One region of the Neobacillus sp. 19 genome, then DNA from elsewhere that is predicted to be linked to it. Evidence: predicted binding sites of a transcription regulator. Region 1 holds the regulator's gene; each other region holds the start of a gene.
What was found. The regulator Rex, encoded in region 1, represses fermentation and respiration genes when NADH is low (regulators of the CRP and FNR family bind a similar motif). The targets are predictions, from matches to a motif close to TTGTGAAATATTTCACAA.
Positions count from the first base shown of each region.

Region 2: ACO1D1_RS06380 (AtpZ/AtpI family protein) is a predicted target of Rex. The motif match lies at 2,420-2,437, and genes of this name have one in related genera.
Region 3: pflB (formate C-acetyltransferase) is a predicted target of Rex. The motif match lies at 2,734-2,751, and genes of this name have one in related genera.
Region 4: hcp (hydroxylamine reductase) is a predicted target of Rex. The motif match lies at 2,453-2,470, and genes of this name have one in related genera.

Region 1 covers NZ_JBMPZU010000099.1:121,541-126,059, reverse strand. Annotated here, with positions in the region: gene ACO1D1_RS26945 (cytoplasmic protein) at 1-11, opposite strand, end outside; gene ACO1D1_RS26940 (polymer-forming cytoskeletal protein) at 26-742, opposite strand; gene ACO1D1_RS26935 (YhbD family protein) at 755-1,378, opposite strand; gene ACO1D1_RS26930 (redox-sensing transcriptional repressor Rex) at 1,484-2,137, opposite strand; gene moaC (cyclic pyranopterin monophosphate synthase MoaC) at 2,169-2,666, opposite strand; gene ACO1D1_RS26920 (ABC-F family ATP-binding cassette domain-containing protein) at 2,812-4,519, shown strand, end outside.
Region 2 covers NZ_JBMPZU010000027.1:40,906-45,424, forward strand. Annotated here, with positions in the region: gene ACO1D1_RS06360 (F0F1 ATP synthase subunit B) at 1-414, opposite strand, end outside; gene atpE (F0F1 ATP synthase subunit C) at 646-858, opposite strand; gene atpB (F0F1 ATP synthase subunit A) at 927-1,637, opposite strand; gene ACO1D1_RS06375 (ATP synthase subunit I) at 1,660-1,992, opposite strand; gene ACO1D1_RS06380 (AtpZ/AtpI family protein) at 1,892-2,182, opposite strand; gene ACO1D1_RS06385 (S8 family serine peptidase) at 2,600-4,519, opposite strand, start outside.
Region 3 covers NZ_JBMPZU010000035.1:162,810-167,328, forward strand. Annotated here, with positions in the region: gene pflA (pyruvate formate-lyase-activating protein) at 1-361, opposite strand, end outside; gene pflB (formate C-acetyltransferase) at 429-2,654, opposite strand; gene ACO1D1_RS12280 (cupredoxin domain-containing protein) at 2,991-3,443, opposite strand; gene mprF (bifunctional lysylphosphatidylglycerol flippase/synthetase MprF) at 3,708-4,519, shown strand, end outside.
Region 4 covers NZ_JBMPZU010000022.1:32,153-36,671, forward strand. Annotated here, with positions in the region: gene ACO1D1_RS05445 (hypothetical protein) at 105-389, shown strand; gene ACO1D1_RS05450 (YppE family protein) at 461-817, shown strand; gene yppF (YppF family protein) at 852-1,061, opposite strand; gene ACO1D1_RS05460 (YppG family protein) at 1,253-1,801, shown strand; gene ACO1D1_RS05465 (Hsp20/alpha crystallin family protein) at 1,857-2,261, opposite strand; gene hcp (hydroxylamine reductase) at 2,530-3,828, shown strand; gene ACO1D1_RS05475 (Crp/Fnr family transcriptional regulator) at 3,870-4,519, opposite strand, start outside.

The DNA of each region.
Region 1 (4,519 bases):
CCTTTTTCCACTTCTTTCTCCCCCTTTATATCTTTCTCGACTCTTTCACAACTGCCTTTTTGTCAACTGAAAGCTTTCCGCTATATTCAACAAGACCAATCTCACATTTTGGCCCGATGGTAATCTCGTTGCCGCGGACAACAGCCGCCTTCGTATTTTCTAATTCGATTTTGTCCCCTTCGATACATTCCGTTTCCAGCTGGGTTTGAATAAACGACTTAAATAATCCCATTAATGCCGGTTTGTCTTTAATACGAATGGTTTGCCCGCCTATTTCTCTAACTTTGCACTCTCCAAAAATCTTAATATCCACTTCATCCGCATTTAAAAGCCCGCCAATGATAAACAGTGACTCCGCTTTAAACGATTCCGCTTCACAATCTCCCTCAACGGTCAGCCTGCCCTTAATGCTGATTTCCTCCGCTTTTAGCTTTCCTCCGACAGAGGTCTTCCCCGCCACGTTGAACTGTTCCGCGTAAAGGTTATGTTCAATTTTCGCCGTTCCATCGACTGATAATGATTTACAGTCAAGATTTCCTTTCACTTTTCCGTTTCCGTTAATCTTAGCTTTGTTCGTTACAACATTTCCATTTACCGTTCCCGATCCATTGCAATCGAATTCGACACAGTCGATATCACTGTTAACGGTTCCTTTGCCATTGATGGTTACATGGCGAAATTGCCCGCCGTTTGCCGAGCCAAAGCCGTTAATATTCAAGTCTCCCCTTTTTTGCGTATCCATGATCATTCTCCTTTATAATAACTTCGCCTTAATCTCTTCCATACAGTTCACGAGTGAAAGCTGAACCATCACTTTCGTCCCTTGGTCAAACTGAACAGCTTCCGCATTGATCAGTAATAAACAGGATGAAACCCCCAGTTTTCTCGTCAGCACTAACTCAGCATTTTTTTGTTTGATCGATCCCCTATGATCCTTTAAGACTTGAAGCAGCATTTTCCCTTCATCTAGATTAACTTCTCCGGACTGCAGCAGCTTCTCTAATACATAGACTTCAAGAATTCTTGAAAAATCAAAATGTGTTCCGCCCTTTTCAGTTTCCAAATATACGTCCATTACTGCACTCGAAACAATGTTACGCTCCAACAGTTCCTCTTTCGTGAAATGCAACTCTGTTACGTTAGGTGAAAACATGTCAGCCAGCTCATCCAATGATAGGTTTTCTTTCATCGTTTGAATCTTATCAATTCGCTCTAAAATCTTTTCTCTTGGAAAAAAGGTTTCCTGCCCCGTAAACGTTGATTTTCGAATAAACCAGTCCTCAGGAATTAGATCCTTTCTCTTCCAGCGATACAGCTGACCGTACGAGATTCCTGCCATATCTAATAAATCTTTTTTCGAAATTAACCCCTCGCTCATTTTTAATATCCCCTTTCTGGTTTTTAATGTAACATAACACTGTTACGTTGTAAAGAAGGCAATAAAAAAACTTTCCACAATTTCTGTGAAAAGTCTTAATCGACATTATTCTTCTATTTCCACTGTCGGATAATGCTTTAAAAAGTAGACCAGTGACTGGAGTTCTACTGCCAAGTCAATGTGATGTACCCTGATTGAGGATGTGACATTTAACCTTGCTGGGGTGAAATTTAAGATCCCCTTTACATTGGCATTCACAAGCCGGTCCGTGATCATCTGTGCTGCTTGGGCTGGAACGGTTAGAATGGCAACATGTATGTCTTCCTCCACTAACACTTTCTCCAACTCATCCATGTGAAAAACAGGTACTTCACGAATCATCGTGCCCATTTTTGCCGGATCGACATCAAAGGCACAGGCAATTTTTGTGTTATTATTTTTTAAAAAATTATAGTTTAAAAAGGCTGTACCAAGATTCCCCACCCCGATTAAGGCAACCTTAGTCAATTCATCCTGGTCAAGTGTTTTACGGAAGAATGTTAATAAGTAATTGACATTGTATCCATAGCCCTTTTTCCCTAATGCGCCGAAATAAGAAAAATCGCGTCGAATCGTTGCCGAATCCACTTTTACCGCTTCACTTAATTCTGCTGATGAAACCCTTTGCTTGCCTGAACTATGCAAATTTTTCAAAAATCGATAATAGAGGGGCAGCCGTTTGGCTGTCGCCTGTGGTATCTTCATCGTTTCATTACTCATATTCTCCCACACCCCTTTTGAATGTATGTTATTATTTCACTTGTTCCGTTCGCTTGAAGTCACCGTTTTTTCCGCCAGTTTTCTCGACTAAATAGGTTGGCCCAATGACCATCCCTTTATCAACTGCCTTACACATATCATAAACGGTTAATGCACAGGCCGAAGCAGCTGTTAGCGCTTCCATTTCCACACCTGTGTTCCCTTTTGTCTTAACAGCTGCAGCAATATGTAATTGAACCTGATCTTGCCCGCCCTCTTCCCATGTAAAAGAGATATTTACCCCTGTTAATGGAATCGGATGACACATCGGGATCAAATCCCACGTCTTTTTTGCAGCCATGACTGCTGCAACTTGAGCCACTGCTAGCACATCGCCTTTTTTCATTTCTTGGTTATTTATTTTTTCAAAAATTTCTTTACTGACCGTTATGCTGGAATGAGCAAGAGCGGTACGTGCCGTTTCTGGTTTATCACTGACATCGACCATCTTTGCTCTGCCCTCTTCATTAAAATGTGTAAATTCTGCCATAAAAATATTCCTCCTATCCAAAAATAATACACTATTTTTCCTAAAATGTGTGTGAAACTTTGAACTTTTTTGATAGCCATTGGCTTTATTGCCCGTAATCCGGTTATACGGTACACTATTAGTATGTATATAGAGGTGAAATTAGATGATTTTGTTACAGGTTAATCAATTACAAAAATATTATGGCGCTGACCTTATTTTATCGAATATAAAGCTGGAATTACAAACCCGTGACCGTGTCGCCCTCGTCGGCCGCAACGGCGCAGGAAAATCGACATTATTGAAAATTATTGCCGGTCATTTGTCACATGATGGCGGTGAGATTATAAAGCCGAAAGAAGTGACCATCGGCTATTTAGCGCAAAATACCGGACTTGAGTCCAAATTATCTATTTGGGAAGAAATGTTGACCGTGTTCGAACCCTTGCGTGCAATGGAAAAGTCACTGCGCAGGCTGGAAGAACAAATGGCCGACCCTGCTATTTTCGAGGACCCTGTTAAATACGAACGGATTTTAAAAGAATATGATCTGCTCCAAGTAAAATTTAAGGAGCAAGGGGGCTATCAATACGAAGCCGATATCCGCTCCGTTCTGCATGGCCTTAACTTTCACGACAGCACCCTGATGATTTCCAGTTTAAGCGGCGGACAGAAAACCCGTCTTGCCCTTGGAAAGCTGCTGTTAACGCGTCCCGACATTTTGATTCTGGACGAGCCTACCAACCATCTCGATATTGATACATTATCATGGCTCGAACAATATTTACAGAGCTATGATGGCGCGATTTTAATCGTATCTCATGACCGCTATTTTTTAGATAAGGTTGTGACGCAGGTCTATGAGGTATCCCGCAAGCAAATCGGGCGGTTTCCCGGGAACTACAGTGCCTACCTTGAGCAAAAAGCGGCCAATTATGAGCGCGATATGAAACTCTTTGAGAAGCAGCAGCAAGAAGTCGCTAATCTGCAGGACTTTATCCAACGAAATTTAGCGCGGGCTTCGACCACGAAGCGAGCGCAAAGCCGCCGGAAAAAGCTCGAAAAAATGGAGCTGATGGATCGTCCGCTTGGGGACGAAAAATCGGCAACCTTCTCGTTTGAAATTGAAAAACAAAGCGGGAATGACGTTTTAACGGTGGATTCACTTGCCGTCGGGTATGAGGGTGAGATGGTTTCAGAGGACATCACCTTCCGCGCCTATAAAGGAGAGAGTATTGCTCTTGTTGGTCCGAATGGAATCGGAAAATCGACACTGTTAAAAACCATCATAAAAAAATTGCCCGCACTTGCTGGATCAGTTTATTATGGAACAAACCTTTCAATTGGTTATTATGACCAGCAACAGGCCGAATTAACCTCCAATAAGCGTGTCTTAAATGAACTCTGGGATGATTATCCGTTAAAAAGTGAAAAGGAAATTCGGACGGTGTTAGGTAACTTCCTCTTTTCCGGCGACGATGTGTTAAAAATTGTCTCCACGTTAAGCGGCGGTGAAAAAGCCCGATTGGCGCTGGCTAAGCTGATGCTGGAGAAAGCAAATGTGCTGATCCTTGATGAGCCTACGAACCACCTTGATCTGGACAGTAAGGAAGTTCTCGAGAATGCCCTGATGGATTATCCTGGGACGATTCTGTTTGTTTCACACGACAGATATTTCATTAACCGGATTGCCACTAAAGTGTTGGAATTAAGCCGGCACGGCAGCACAGAGTATCTTGGGGACTATGATTATTATCTGGAAAAGAAATTAGAGCAGGAAGAACTTGCAGCCCTTGCACTAGCAGCCTCCACGAAAGCAATTGTGGAAAAGGATGCTTTTGAAAAAAATAGTTATCAACAGGATAAGGAAACTA
Region 2 (4,519 bases), on a different contig from region 1:
CTGTTCACGAATAGCGGCAACCGCTTTTTCTTTTTGCTGCTCGATTTCAAGCTTGGCTGATTCTTTAATGCGCTCAGCTTCGCCGCGGGCTGTAGAGATGATTTCCTCACGCTGCAAGTCACCTTGCTTTTTCGCTGATTCAATCAAACCTTGTGCATCCGTACGAGCTTCTTTTAATAGTGTACGTTGTTCTTCTAATAGTTTCTTCGCTTCCTGACGGCTGTTTTCCGCTGCAGCAATTTCATTTGCAACGTGTGTTTCCCGTTCTTTCATAATGCCCATTAATGGACCCCATGCGAACTTCTTCAGCAATGCCATCAAGACGATAAACATGATCAATTGGAATATAATATCACCAGTATTAATAAACTGATGTCCAGCCGCTGCGCCTAGTACAAGACTGCTTGTTAACACCTCGCACTTCACTCCCTTCAAGAGTCGTCCAAAACAAATATATCAATCAAATAAATTTCAACATCATCACGGTGCAAACCCACTAAATGGTGCCTGACACCCTTACGGCTATTGCCATAATGTTTATATGCATAAGCATATACATAATAATCATAGGCATAAACGAATGGCGAAGGTTCTCATGGAAATGATCTTCGCCATTTTGGAACGTTTATTGGTTGGAAACTAAAATTATTTACCTTGAACCATGAACGCGATAACAACCGCGATGATAGGAATCGCCTCAACTAACGCAACCCCGATGAACATTGTTGTTTGAAGCATACCACGTGCTTCTGGTTGACGAGCGATACCCTCAACTGTACGAGATACGATAAGACCGTTACCGATACCGGCACCTAATGCCGCTAAACCGATTGCAATTGCTGCTGCTAAAAGACCCATTTGAAATTTTCCTCCTTGGAATGTATAAAAATTTTTATTTTTTGTTCAATAAATGAACGGTTATTATATTAATGGTCGCTGCTCACTTTGTGAGACAAGTACACCATTGTTAACATGGTAAAGATAAATGCCTGGATGGCGCCGACAAAGACTGAGAAGCCTTGCCATGCGAGCATCGGTAAGATAGCGGCTAAGTGACCGCCGACACCAGTTGCCAGCCCGCCTGCGAGCAATCCTAAAAGAATTTCACCCGCGTAAATGTTTCCGTAAAGACGGAGACCAAGAGTCAGAGTATTGGCAAACTCTTCGATAATTTTGATTGGGAACATGAACCAGAACGGTTTAAAGAATTCCTTCCCGTATGCAGCTGTTCCCCGCATTTTTACCCCATAAAAATGTGATAAACCTACTACTAAAATGGCTAATGTTAATGTGACAGCCGGATCGGCAGTTGGTGATTTCCACCAAAGCTCACCATTGATAACGACTGAAAACGGCAATCCCACCATATTGGCTACAAAGACATACATCATAATGGTAATCCCGAGAACATGGAATCGTCCGCCGTCTTTCCAATCCATCGTGCTGTTAATAATATTCTTAACAAAGTCCATGACCCATTCCATAAAGTTCTGGATGCCTGTCGGCTTCATGGCAAGCTTACGAGTAGATAGGACCGCAATGAGAAAAACTATGACAGAGGCAACAGTGATCATCAACACGTTCCCCATGTTAAAATACAGCCCCATAAATTCAACTATATGTGCTCCGTGTTCCAACAATTTTCACCTCGCTTCCCCGTTACTTATGTATTTGCAAAGAGTGTATAAAAAAATCTATCATAATGACAATATAGGATGTCATTAACCCTATAACTACGCTGATGAGGTTGAGATGTTCCGGATACCTCATCGAAACCACGACAGCCAGCGCCGCCGTCGCAAACCTTGAAAAAGATCCGAGCGATCGTACCCTTCTCCCTTGTGAGAGCGAATGATCAAACTGCTTCATCTTTCGGACCATTAACCACAAATTAAAAAGGCTCAAACTCGTCCCAAAAACCAATCCCATAAAGATAGATTGGTAAGACGTGAACCCCCAGCCGAGTACATAAATAGCTAATAAAAAGAACATCCATCTTTTCTGTCTTGCAAATAGTAATTGAAATTCCGGCATGGTTGGCTAATCTCCTGAAAAGAAATGACGGATCCGAGTACATCATCGAATAAACACCTGCAGCACGTCCTGCGAACAATCCGAGTATTAAGAAAATTGGTTCCGTGCCCCCATCATGATCCAACCATCTTCCTGAATAAATAGTGATTGAGTGGCTCCCGCAAAGACTGCGAGAAAATTGCGGACATTTGGGCCAAGAGCCTTAAATGAATTGCGGTCTATTTCTCTCCTTGATTACCGAGAGAAACTGCACCGGACTTGAGGTATTTTGGGAAAGTGATAGAGGTATTTTTTAACCACTAAATTCTATTTGGAAATAATGAAAACCCTACCATCCACACCCTTTGTTAGCATACAATAGGCACCAGTCAATGTCAATGAGTTTACGTGAATTAATCCACAAACAAGCTCCGAAATTTCTTCCATATAAAATTTTTAGTTTACACTATCATTGTAGTGGAAATTTTGAACGATTTTAGACAACTTTGTGTCAATTTTGTGAACTTTCGTACAAAATTGGTAGATGGTACCAATTGGCACAGAGGGGGCAAGAGGCCCCCGTACCTTACTCCGTATTCTCATCAATCACAATCATCGTTTCGATAAAATCTTCCTTACCAGCCATTTTGGCAAAAACCTTCACGAGATACCTGCCTTCAGCCGGCAGCTTCTCAGCAGCAAGGTTCTGGCGCAGCATCCCCTTTTTCACATTTGTTAACGTATCCAAAAAGCCGACAAAACGATAATCCTCCGGATGAAACAAAGCGATGCCAAATTCCTCCGCCCCGCCTGGCAAATACACCTCATAGCGATACTCACCCGGCCTGTCCCCCGGCTGAAAATCAAATCCCATCACCCGTGGATACCCCGGCTCCTCAAGCACATACAAATACGGTATCTGAATCATCTTCGCACCCGCCTGTAATTGTAAAAAGCCGTCATGAATCTTGCCCTTAAAAACAAGGGGATCGACCATAAGCTCCACCGTCATCTCCTTTGACTGCTTCGGTTCCAAAGTAAACGATAGCGGGAACCGCCACGTGAGCCCATCCGTCCGTTTCGGAATCGAAAAAGAATACCGCTGCGCTTTTTCACCCTTATTTTCAACATGCAACTGTACTTTATGACTGCCACCCGTACCGGTAAACTTACCAAACCGGATACTGCTCGGCGACACGAGCGACGTCGCTTGTATCGCCTCATTCACCTGGATTCTCCCGGCACCCTGCTCATACGTGCGGTAAAACGACGACGCGGCACTGTTCCTGTTCACAAAAGCAGCACTGCCGTCGGAATGACCAGCCGTACGGTTCGAATTCCCAGCCCCCTCGCCAGGAGTGCCGTTCACCAGCGGTTTCGCCGTATTCATCAACGCCGCCTTAATCTGCTCCGGCGTCCAATCCGGATGGGCCTGCTTGATCAGCGCACACGCACCCGCCACATGCGGCGCCGCCATACTCGTCCCCTGCAGACTCAAGTATCCGCCCGGAATCGTCGAATGAATCGCCACCCCCGGTGCCACCAGGTCCGGCTTAATCTCCCACGTCCCCGTCACCGGCCCCCGCGAACTAAAATCCGCCAGCCGGTCCCGCTCTTCACGCACCGAGACCCGTGCCGTCACACTTCGCTTTTTTAATTCCTTTTGTAAAATCACTCCGTCACTCTTCGAGAGCGAGCTAACAGGGATGTTCATTTGGTGATCGAGGTTTCCCATGAACCCGCCGCTCATATTATTATAGATCAGCACCGCTTTAGCGCCCGCTTCCAGTGCATTTTTCGCCTTTTCCGAAAAGGTCAATGTTCCCCTTTGCATCAGCACGATTTTCCCTTGAACCTGCTTTAGCTCACTTTTCCTGCCGATGCCGCCATCCACCAGCTCCAGAGAGCGGTCAATCGCCCATTGATCAGAGCCTTCCATCGGCTGGAGCTGAATTTTTTCCCGCGTTCCTTCTATTAATAATGAGGGAATTGCCATCGTCGGGGTGGAGGCGCCGACGGAAATAGCCTTCGAGGCTGTTCCTGGTGAGCCGACTGTCCAGATATTCGGCCCGGAATTGCCGGAAGCCGCCACCGCGACCACTCCTTTATCGACAGCACGGTTGAGGGCAAGGCTGATCGGCAGGTCCGGCCCGTTAATACTATTCCCGAGTGACAAATTGACAATATCAACCTTGTCTTTAATGGCCTGGTCAATGGCCGCGAGCACCTGCTCGGTTGTTCCGCCGCCGCCGGGACCTAGTGCACGATAGGCGACAATTTTGGCCTCCGGTGCAACGCCTTTTATTTTTCCATTCGCCGCAATGATGCCGGCGACATGGGTGCCATGAATGGTCGCCTTTCCTTTAGCAAGAGTTTCCATCGGATCGCGGTCGTTATCGACAAGGTCATGGCCGCCGGCATAATTCCTTTGCAGGTCGGGATGGGTGTAATCGACGCCGGTATCGATAACCCCAACCGTCACGCCCTTCCCGGTAAGCCGTTCATT
Region 3 (4,519 bases), on a different contig from region 1:
CTTCTAACTGTTCAATAAATAGCTTGGAATGTGAGAAACAGCCCCCGGATGAATCAATTGTCGTATGGATTCCTTGGCGTTTACATTCCTTAAATAATTCTATCAGAAAAGGGATTTGCAATAACGGCTCACCGCCACTAACAGTAATCCCGCCTCCTGAAGCCTGAATGAAAGGGAGGTAGCTCATTAGATCATCCATGATTTCGGAAACGGTTATTTGTTTGCCTGAGCCGATTTCCCATGTATCTGCATTATGGCAAAATTGGCAGCGCAAAAGGCATCCTTGAGTAAAAATAACATAACGAATCCCAGGGCCGTCCACTGTTCCTAATGTTTCAATAGAATGAATATTTCCGTTCATGATGATATTCCCCTTTCATTAATAAGGCAGGAGCTCCTCAAAGGAGGGGAGCCCCCAGAAATTCAGGTTATAGTGATTCATGGAAGGTACGGTTAATGACGTCTAGTTGTTGTTCTTTTGAAAGTTTAATAAAGTTTACCGCATAACCTGATACTCGAATTGTTAATTGCGGATACAACTCTGGATGTTCCATCGCATCAATCAGTGTCTCACGATTAAAGACGTTTACATTCAAATGATGTCCTGTTTTTATTGCATAGCCATCTAAGATAGAAACTAAATTACGAATTTGGCTTTCTTCTTCTTTGCCAAGTGCTTTCGGAACAATTGAAAATGTATTGGAAATCCCGTCCATAGCATCCTTATATGGAAGTTTGGCAACAGAGGATAGAGAAGCTAATGTTCCTTTCGTATCGCGGCCATGCATCGGGTTAGCACCAGGTGCAAATGGTTCCCCCGCACGGCGTCCATCAGGTGTATTTCCTGTCTTTTTACCATATACCACGTTAGAGGTAATCGTAAGAATAGATAAAGTATGGACAGAATCTCGATATGTGTGATGCTTGCGCAGCTTTTTCATAAAAGTTTGGACAATTTCAACAGCGATGCTGTCCACGCGGTCATCATTATTTCCGTATTTAGGAAAATCGCCGGTAACTTCAAAATCGATTGCAATCCCGTTTTCATCACGAATTACTCTGACCTCACCATATTTAATCGCACTTAGTGAGTCAGCGACAACACTCAAGCCGGCAATACCTGTTGCCATTGTACGTAGAATTTGTGTATCGTGTAAAGCCATTTCAATGCGTTCGTAGCTGTATTTGTCATGCATGTAGTGAATAATGTTCAAGGTGTTAATATAAAGTCCTGCAAGCCATTCCATCATGTTGTCAAATTTTTGCATAACTTCTTCGTATGTTAATACTTCTCCGGTAATTGGCTGATATTCTGGACCAACTTGAATTTTTAATTTTTCATCGACCCCGCCATTGATTGCGTACAATAAGGCTTTTGCAAGGTTTGCCCGGGCACCAAAGAATTGCATTTGCTTGCCGATTTCCATCGCTGATACACAGCAGGCAATTCCATAGTCATCACCATATTCAGGACGCATAATATCATCATTTTCGTATTGAATGGAACTAGTTTTGATTGACATTTTGGCACAATATTTCTTAAAGTTTTCTGGCAGCATTGGAGACCATAACACGGTTAGGTTTGGCTCTGGAGCTGGTCCTAAATTATCTAGAGTATGAAGGAAACGGAACGAGTTCTTTGTTACCAATGAACGGCCGTCAAGCGCCATGCCCCCGATAGATTCTGTTACCCAGGTTGGATCACCGCTAAACAATTCATTATAATCAGGTGTACGGGCGAATTTTACGAGACGGAGCTTCATGACAAAATGGTCAACAAGTTCCTGAGCTTCTATTTCTGTTATTAAGCCATTCTGTAAATCTCTTTCAATATAAATATCAAGGAAAGTTGACACGCGGCCAAGGCTCATTGCTGCCCCGTTTTGCTCCTTAATGGCTGCCAAGTAGCCCAAATATAACCATTGGAATGCTTCTTTTGCAGACTCTGCAGGGCCAGATATATCAAAACCATAACTATTGGCAAGTTCTTTCAATTCTTTCAGTGCACGGTATTGTTCGGAAAGTTCCTCTCGTAAGCGAATGTTTTCTTCGGACATCACGCTGGACGTATGTTTGAAATCTTTTTGCTTTTCTTTCATTAGGAAATCAACACCATATAAAGCGACCCGGCGATAATCACCGATAATCCGTCCACGTCCATAGGCATCTGGAAGTCCGGTAATAATTCCAGCCTTTCGAGCCTTCAGCATTTCTTCTGTATAGGCATCGAATACACCTTGATTATGTGTTTTACGGAAATCGGTAAAAATTCTTTCAATTTCAGGGTTTAACTCGTAACCGTATGCTTCACAAGCTGCTTTCGCCATTCGAATCCCGCCGAAAGGCTGCATGGAACGATTAAAAGGTTTATCTGTTTGTACACCGACAACTTTCTCAAGTTCTTCATCAAGAAAGCCAGGTCCATGGGAAGTGATAGTAGAAACAGTTTCGGTGTCCATGTCCAGGACCCCGCCATTTTCACGTTCTTGCCTAGTTAGCTCCATTACTTGTGCCCATAGTTTGTTGGTTGCATTGGTGGCACCGGATAAAAAGGCGTCATCGCCCTCGTAAGGGTTGTAGTTATTTAAAATAAAGTCACGTACGTTTACTTCTTTTGTCCATGTTCCCTTCCTAAATCCTTGCCATTGTTCCATGATTTTTCACCTCTTAAATTTTTAAGAAAATATATAACAGATTTTCTATTTAAATCTTAATATAAGTATAACAGGCGAAATGTGAAAAGTGTCACACAAAAAGGGTGAAATTGTTAAGATATTGTGAAGTGTTGTTATAATGGGGTTTTTAGGGGGTAAATATGAAAACTATGTGAACGTAGAGTAAATTCAATTTCAAACTGTACTATAAAAATGTAGGTGTATTGATAAACTGTTATATAAGAAAAAATCAATGTTAGCAACGTGTGAACAGTGAAAATGGGGTAGAACAGAGGATTTTATGAACTAAAAAAAGCAGGAGAAAGAATCCTGCTTTTAATCGACAACAATATAGGCAATCATTGGGCCGTTATGAGATCTGTCAGAATGAACTTCACAGATTAAACGATAGGTCCCCTCTTTGGCAAATTGAAGTGAAACAACTGTTTCTTCTCCTTTTTTTACAGTTCCTTTAATATTGGTCCCTTCAATATAGAAAGGGTGCTTATCCCCATTAATCCCACTAATAAGCAGCTTAACTTTTTCTCCTTTTTCAAGAATTATTGTGCCGGGATCCCAACGGTAGGCTTCTAGTTCTTTCCCATCTTTCGTTTTCGTCTTAAATTCCGCTGTAACCATATGAATTTCGCGAATTTCTGTTTCTGATTGTTGATTAAAGACAGTGCTATCTCCAGCTTTTAGCATAAACCACGAGGAAATGCTGGCAAGTACAACACCAACTGCTAAAACGAAAAGCAGTGTTTCCTTTTTAAAGACTAAAAATTTCATCCGACTAACCTCCCACAATTTGTCCTAATTAATACTTATGCATGGGATGGTAGTAAACTTGTCTATTTTATTAACTTTTATTTCTTAATCTACCCCTATAAAAATTTACACTAGCTTCGAGTATTCGTTTCACAACGGTTGAACTATATAAAATCTGTCTAGAATAAAAACTAACCAATGATCTATTATGGTATATTTTTCTTTGTTTTTGCTGTTGAACAGTTTATAGTAAAATCAGGAATGAAAAAATAGGTGGTAATCTTGTTGGGGATTAGAAAAGAAACAATATTAAAAGCGTTGAAATTTATTTTTCCAATGTTTTTATTAATTTTTGCCATTCTCGAAATTAAAAAATTCACCGGTAATTTGAATGTTCAATTACTCAAGAATGAAATAGCTCAGCTAAATTTCTGGAGGTTATTATTCATCTTGGCGATTACCTTTGCAGCTGTTTTACCGATGCTGTATTATGATGTCATCTTAGTGAAGGTTTTAAAGTTAAATGTGTCTAAGAGAGAACTGTTCGAACAATCCTTTATTGCTAATTCTTTTTCTAATTTAATTGGTTTTGGCGGTTTAATTGGGGCCATGCTGAGAACTTACTTTTTTCATAAGCTGGAGCAGGACAAGCGGAAGCTTTTAGGAGTCATTGCATCTGTTTCACTTTATTATCTAACCGGGATTTCTCTTCTAACCTGGATTGTAACGACAAGGTACCGGCATTTCCCGCTGTTTGTTGATACAAAGTGGCTTTATTTCGCTGTTTTAGCTGTGGGATTGTATTTACCCATTTTTTTATTGATCCATATGATTAAGTCTAAAAAAGATAATCAATCATTAATTAGTGCTAACGTAAGTATCAAGCTGATTGTAGTTTCTGTTATCGAATGGTTTGCTGTTTTTGCAGCTATATTCGTATTAAGCAAGATACTGGGAATCTCGATCTCTTTTGAGAATCTTTTTCCTGTTTATATCGTTGCTGCCTGTGCCGGAATTATCAGTATGATTCCCGGCGGGCTTGGTTCATTTGATTTAGTATTTATTTGGGGAATGCAGGATTTACAAATACCTGAAGA
Region 4 (4,519 bases), on a different contig from region 1:
GGCACTATCTTTGACGAACTTCTTCTAGTTTTGTCAAGTGGGAAGGAAGCAATAAAAAGAAAGAGAATAATACCTAATAGATTATCGCGAGGAGGGTTTTATTAATGAATAAGCCATTATCCGAAAAGGAAAAACTGCTTACAATGCTGGCGGACGTATACGATCAATTAGAAGAATTGGAGTCAGTTCTTGAAGCATCATTCTCCGACCTTCGCATCCGTTTGAATAATGAGGAACATGGAAAATTAACTGAGCCAGTTCAAAGTTTATCTGCTTTAGAGAAGAAATTTGTTCATACAACCCAATACGGGGAAATTCCTGATTTCAGCATAAACCAGGTTCCCAAATCATTAAAGCTTGAATTAGGCTATTCACTACCGCTAAAATAATAGTATTAATAAGTAGCATCATAATCCTTTGCTACTTTTTTATTTTGAAGTACTAGAAAGGACAAGCGCAGATGTCTGAAGAAATTCTCCAGCTTACGGAAAACCTTTTACGGTATAACCGATTATTTTTGGTGTATTATCAAGAGGGAAGAGAGGCAGGGGTAACTCATGATTTTCATAAGGTTATTAAACCATTTGCTAATGAAGTAAAAGGAACAAATGATGCGTGGAAAAGTGCCATGAAAAAATGGCTGTCGTCATCAAATCAAAAACACTTGCATGTAAAACAGGTCGATACAACTGCAGAACATATCGAACAGCTTTCGATTCAAGCCTTTTTTCCGCAGACAAGTAAGACTAGGTTTTTAAATTCCCAGCGTACGGTTGAATATTTTCTGCAAGAAATTATAAAAGTGGTCAATAAATAGAAAAGAGATGCTGCCCGGCATCTCTTTTACCATTTTAAGTATTTTGGATGAGGGAGTTTTCATTTTCGGTATTTGGTATTACCGCGCCTTGATTTTCAAGTTCACGGACAAGCAGGCGATATTCTTTTATGCTAATTTCGTTATGAATATACGCTTTCTTAGCAAAATCCATTAATTCATTAACGTCATCTGTACTGTAATCCCGACTTTGATTAAATTTGCTTTTTAATTCGCGAATGTCCATAAATAGCTCCTCCTTCATCATTTTTTTAATAGTAACACGAAATAAAAGGATTTCTAGTTTTTAAAATATTTAAACTTCAGACAAAATTCTTCTTAATTAGACAACGGCGAAAGTTTCAAACTAACTAATCACCATTTATTTCAAACCTTCATAACCTGTAATAGAGATATTAGTGGAGGAGATGTTTGCCCATGTTTGGTACAAAAAGACCAAAACATCATGTTAACTATGGATACTCGGGGCAAATGATGCACCAAGTTCCTATTGGCCAACAATGGAACCAGTATTCTAATTATAGAAATCAACAACCAATGCCCTACCAATCACAGTCCCAATATTATGATTGGATGGCCATCCAACAACAAAACCCTTACTATCCGCAAGGCATGCAGCAATATGCTCAAAGTCTTCAACCCGGATTTGCATCACAAAATGTGTCATATCCCAATCAGCAGTATACACAAAAGGATTCACAATTCCTATTTCAAAATCCGCTGCAGCCAAAGGATCAACCACAACCCTATATGCCAATGAATGGTTACCCGATGATGAACCCATATCCAAAACACAGTGTCATACCAAAACAACCTGGAGGAATGCAATCTTTAATGAATTCCTTTAAGTCGCAGGACGGTTCAGTAGACTTTAATAAAATGGTCAATACTGCGGGAACAATGGTGAATGCAGTGAATCAAGTTTCATCACTTGTTAAAGGGTTTGGCGGCTTCTTTAAAGCATAATTAAAAAGACGAAAGACGGCTGCCAAAAAGCCGTCTTTTCTGTGTTGGGGATTTGTTAATCTTCAATTTCGATAACTTTCCCTTTTTCTTGAGGGATTCGGATTTGTAATAAGCCATCTCGATATGAAGCTTTTACCAATTTTTCATTAACCGCATGCGGTAGAGAAATGGTTCTTGATGAATGTTGTCGAATAAAACTTCGACGATAAACTTGATTTTGGTCATTTTCCACAGTTTCCAGTTCATTATTTTCAATAGATATCGTTATATAATTTCCAGTAATATTTAAGTGAATTTGATCTCTTTTCACTCCAGGAAGTGCAGCTGTAATGATATGCTCTTTCCCACTTTCAATTGTTTCTACATCAAATCCAGCCGAAACGGGAAACGGAGTTTTAAAGAAATCATCTATCGTTTGTAAAAATCCTCGGACTGGTTTTTCGGTGAAGAAATCATTCATTGTTTTCACTAATTCTCGAAATGGTTCAGGTACCGGCTTTTTAGGGTTGTTTTTATCACTCGGATGCATGGATGACATCATTTTTCCCTCTCTTTCCAATATTTCACTTCCTATAATATGCTTATAAATCTAGGTAGGTGCCGTCAAATTATCGTAATAACTTTTTGAACGATTTTTAACAACTGTGATATTTGTGATAAATATCACACTAAATAGATGCCTATATTTGTATGCTTTAGCAGTAAAGTAAGGAAAGCGAGGGAAATTTATGTTTTGTTATCAATGTGAACAAACCCCAATTGGCGGATGTACGGTAATGGGGGTCTGTGGAAAAGATGAAACAATTGCTAGTTTACAAGATACGATTATTTTTGGGTTAAAAGGGATTGCCGCGTATCGCACACATGCGAATCAGCTTGGGGTTACAGACCCATTTGTCGACTCGACCACACATGAAGCCCTGTATTTGACGTTAACCAATTCTAACTTTAACGTTCAGGAACATATTGACATGGCGATGAAGGTGGGGCAAGCAGCTGTTCGTGTTATGGAAATCCTCGATGAAGCTCATACAAACCGACTAGGCATCCCTGAACCAATTCGTGTAAGTCAGAACAAAATAGAAGGAAAAGCCATCGTTGTAACGGGTCATAACCTATTTGCCTTAGAGGAATTATTAAAGCAAACGGAAGGAATGGGCATAAATATTTATACCCACTCTGAAATGCTCCCGGCACATGGATATCCGGCATTAAAAAAGTATTCCCATTTGAAAGGTAATATTGGAAAAGCGTGGTACGATCAGCGTCGCCTATTCGAAGAGTTTCCTGGAGCTATTTTAGCTACCACAAACTGCGTGATGCCAATCAAAGGAACGTATGCTGACAGAATGTTTTCATATGAAGTAGCAGGACTAGAAGATGTCGAAAAAATTATCAACGATGATTTTACTCCTTTAATTGAGAGAGCATTACAACTGCCGGAAGCAGCAATTGATTCCGAAGAAACATTACTTACTGGCTTTCATCATGAAACAGTTCTAGGCATTGCACCTGAAGTAATTGATGCAGTAAAAGCAGGGAAGATTAAGCGTTTCTTTGTCATTGCCGGCTGTGATGCACCGGGTCACGGAGGTGATTACTACCGTGAACTGGCCACATCGCTGCCGCCGGAAACCATAATTTTGACGACCTCATGTGGGAAATTCCGCTTTAATGATGTGGACTATGGAGTTGTTCCGGGGACAACTATTCCACGTTATATCGATTTAGGCCAGTGCAATAACTCAGGGTCAACTGTAAAAATTGCAATGGCATTAGCAGATGCCTTTGGCTGCGAAGTGAATGACCTTCCCGTTAGTATTGTGTTGTCATGGTTTGAGCAAAAAGCGGTTGCAATTCTTTTAGGGCTTTTCAGTTTAGGAATAAAGGACATTCGAATTGGACCAAAACCGCCTGAATTTATTTCAGAAGGAGTACTTAAGGTTCTCCAAGAAACATTTAACCTAAAATTAATAAGTACAGCGAAAGAAGATATGGAAGACATGCTTCAGTTATCCGTAAAATAAACAAAAACACCGCGGCTTACATAGCAGCGGTGTTTTCCAATTTAAATCAAGCCTATTTCTTCCATAAGAATTTCAACATCGACAATCATGTTTCCGGCCTCGTCTACTTCGATCAGCTCATCCTTTTTCATTTTTGTTAACGTCCGGCTAATTGTTTCCCTTGTGGTGCCAATCATATTTGCAAGGTCTTTGTTGGTGAATTCTGACTTAAGAAGGATTGTCCCATCTCCTTGCTCCATCCCATGATTTTGGGCCAGACGAATCAGCAGTTTAACAATTTGTTCATATGTATTGTTAAGAATTTGTTCTTCTAGTCGATTCTGCAAATCGACAATTTTCTCGCCCAACACCTTAAATACTTTAATGCAAAGCTCAGGATTTTCAATCAAAACGGATTCAAACTTTGAAATGGGAACAGCAATAAGCGTTGAAGGCTCAAGTACTTCCGCATAGGCAGGATAATCTCCTTTTCTAAAAAAGCCTACATGTGGAAACATATCACCCTTTTTTGCCATTGCAACAATTTGTTCTTTCCCATTGACATCACTTTTGTAGATTTTGATTTTACCTTCATAAATAAAATAAACATTCTCCAGCGGGTCGCCTTGTAAGAAAACATGGCTTTGTTTTTTCCAATCCCTGGCTATCGCAATATCAGCAACCTTTGTTAATTCAAAATCGGTTAGTTCGC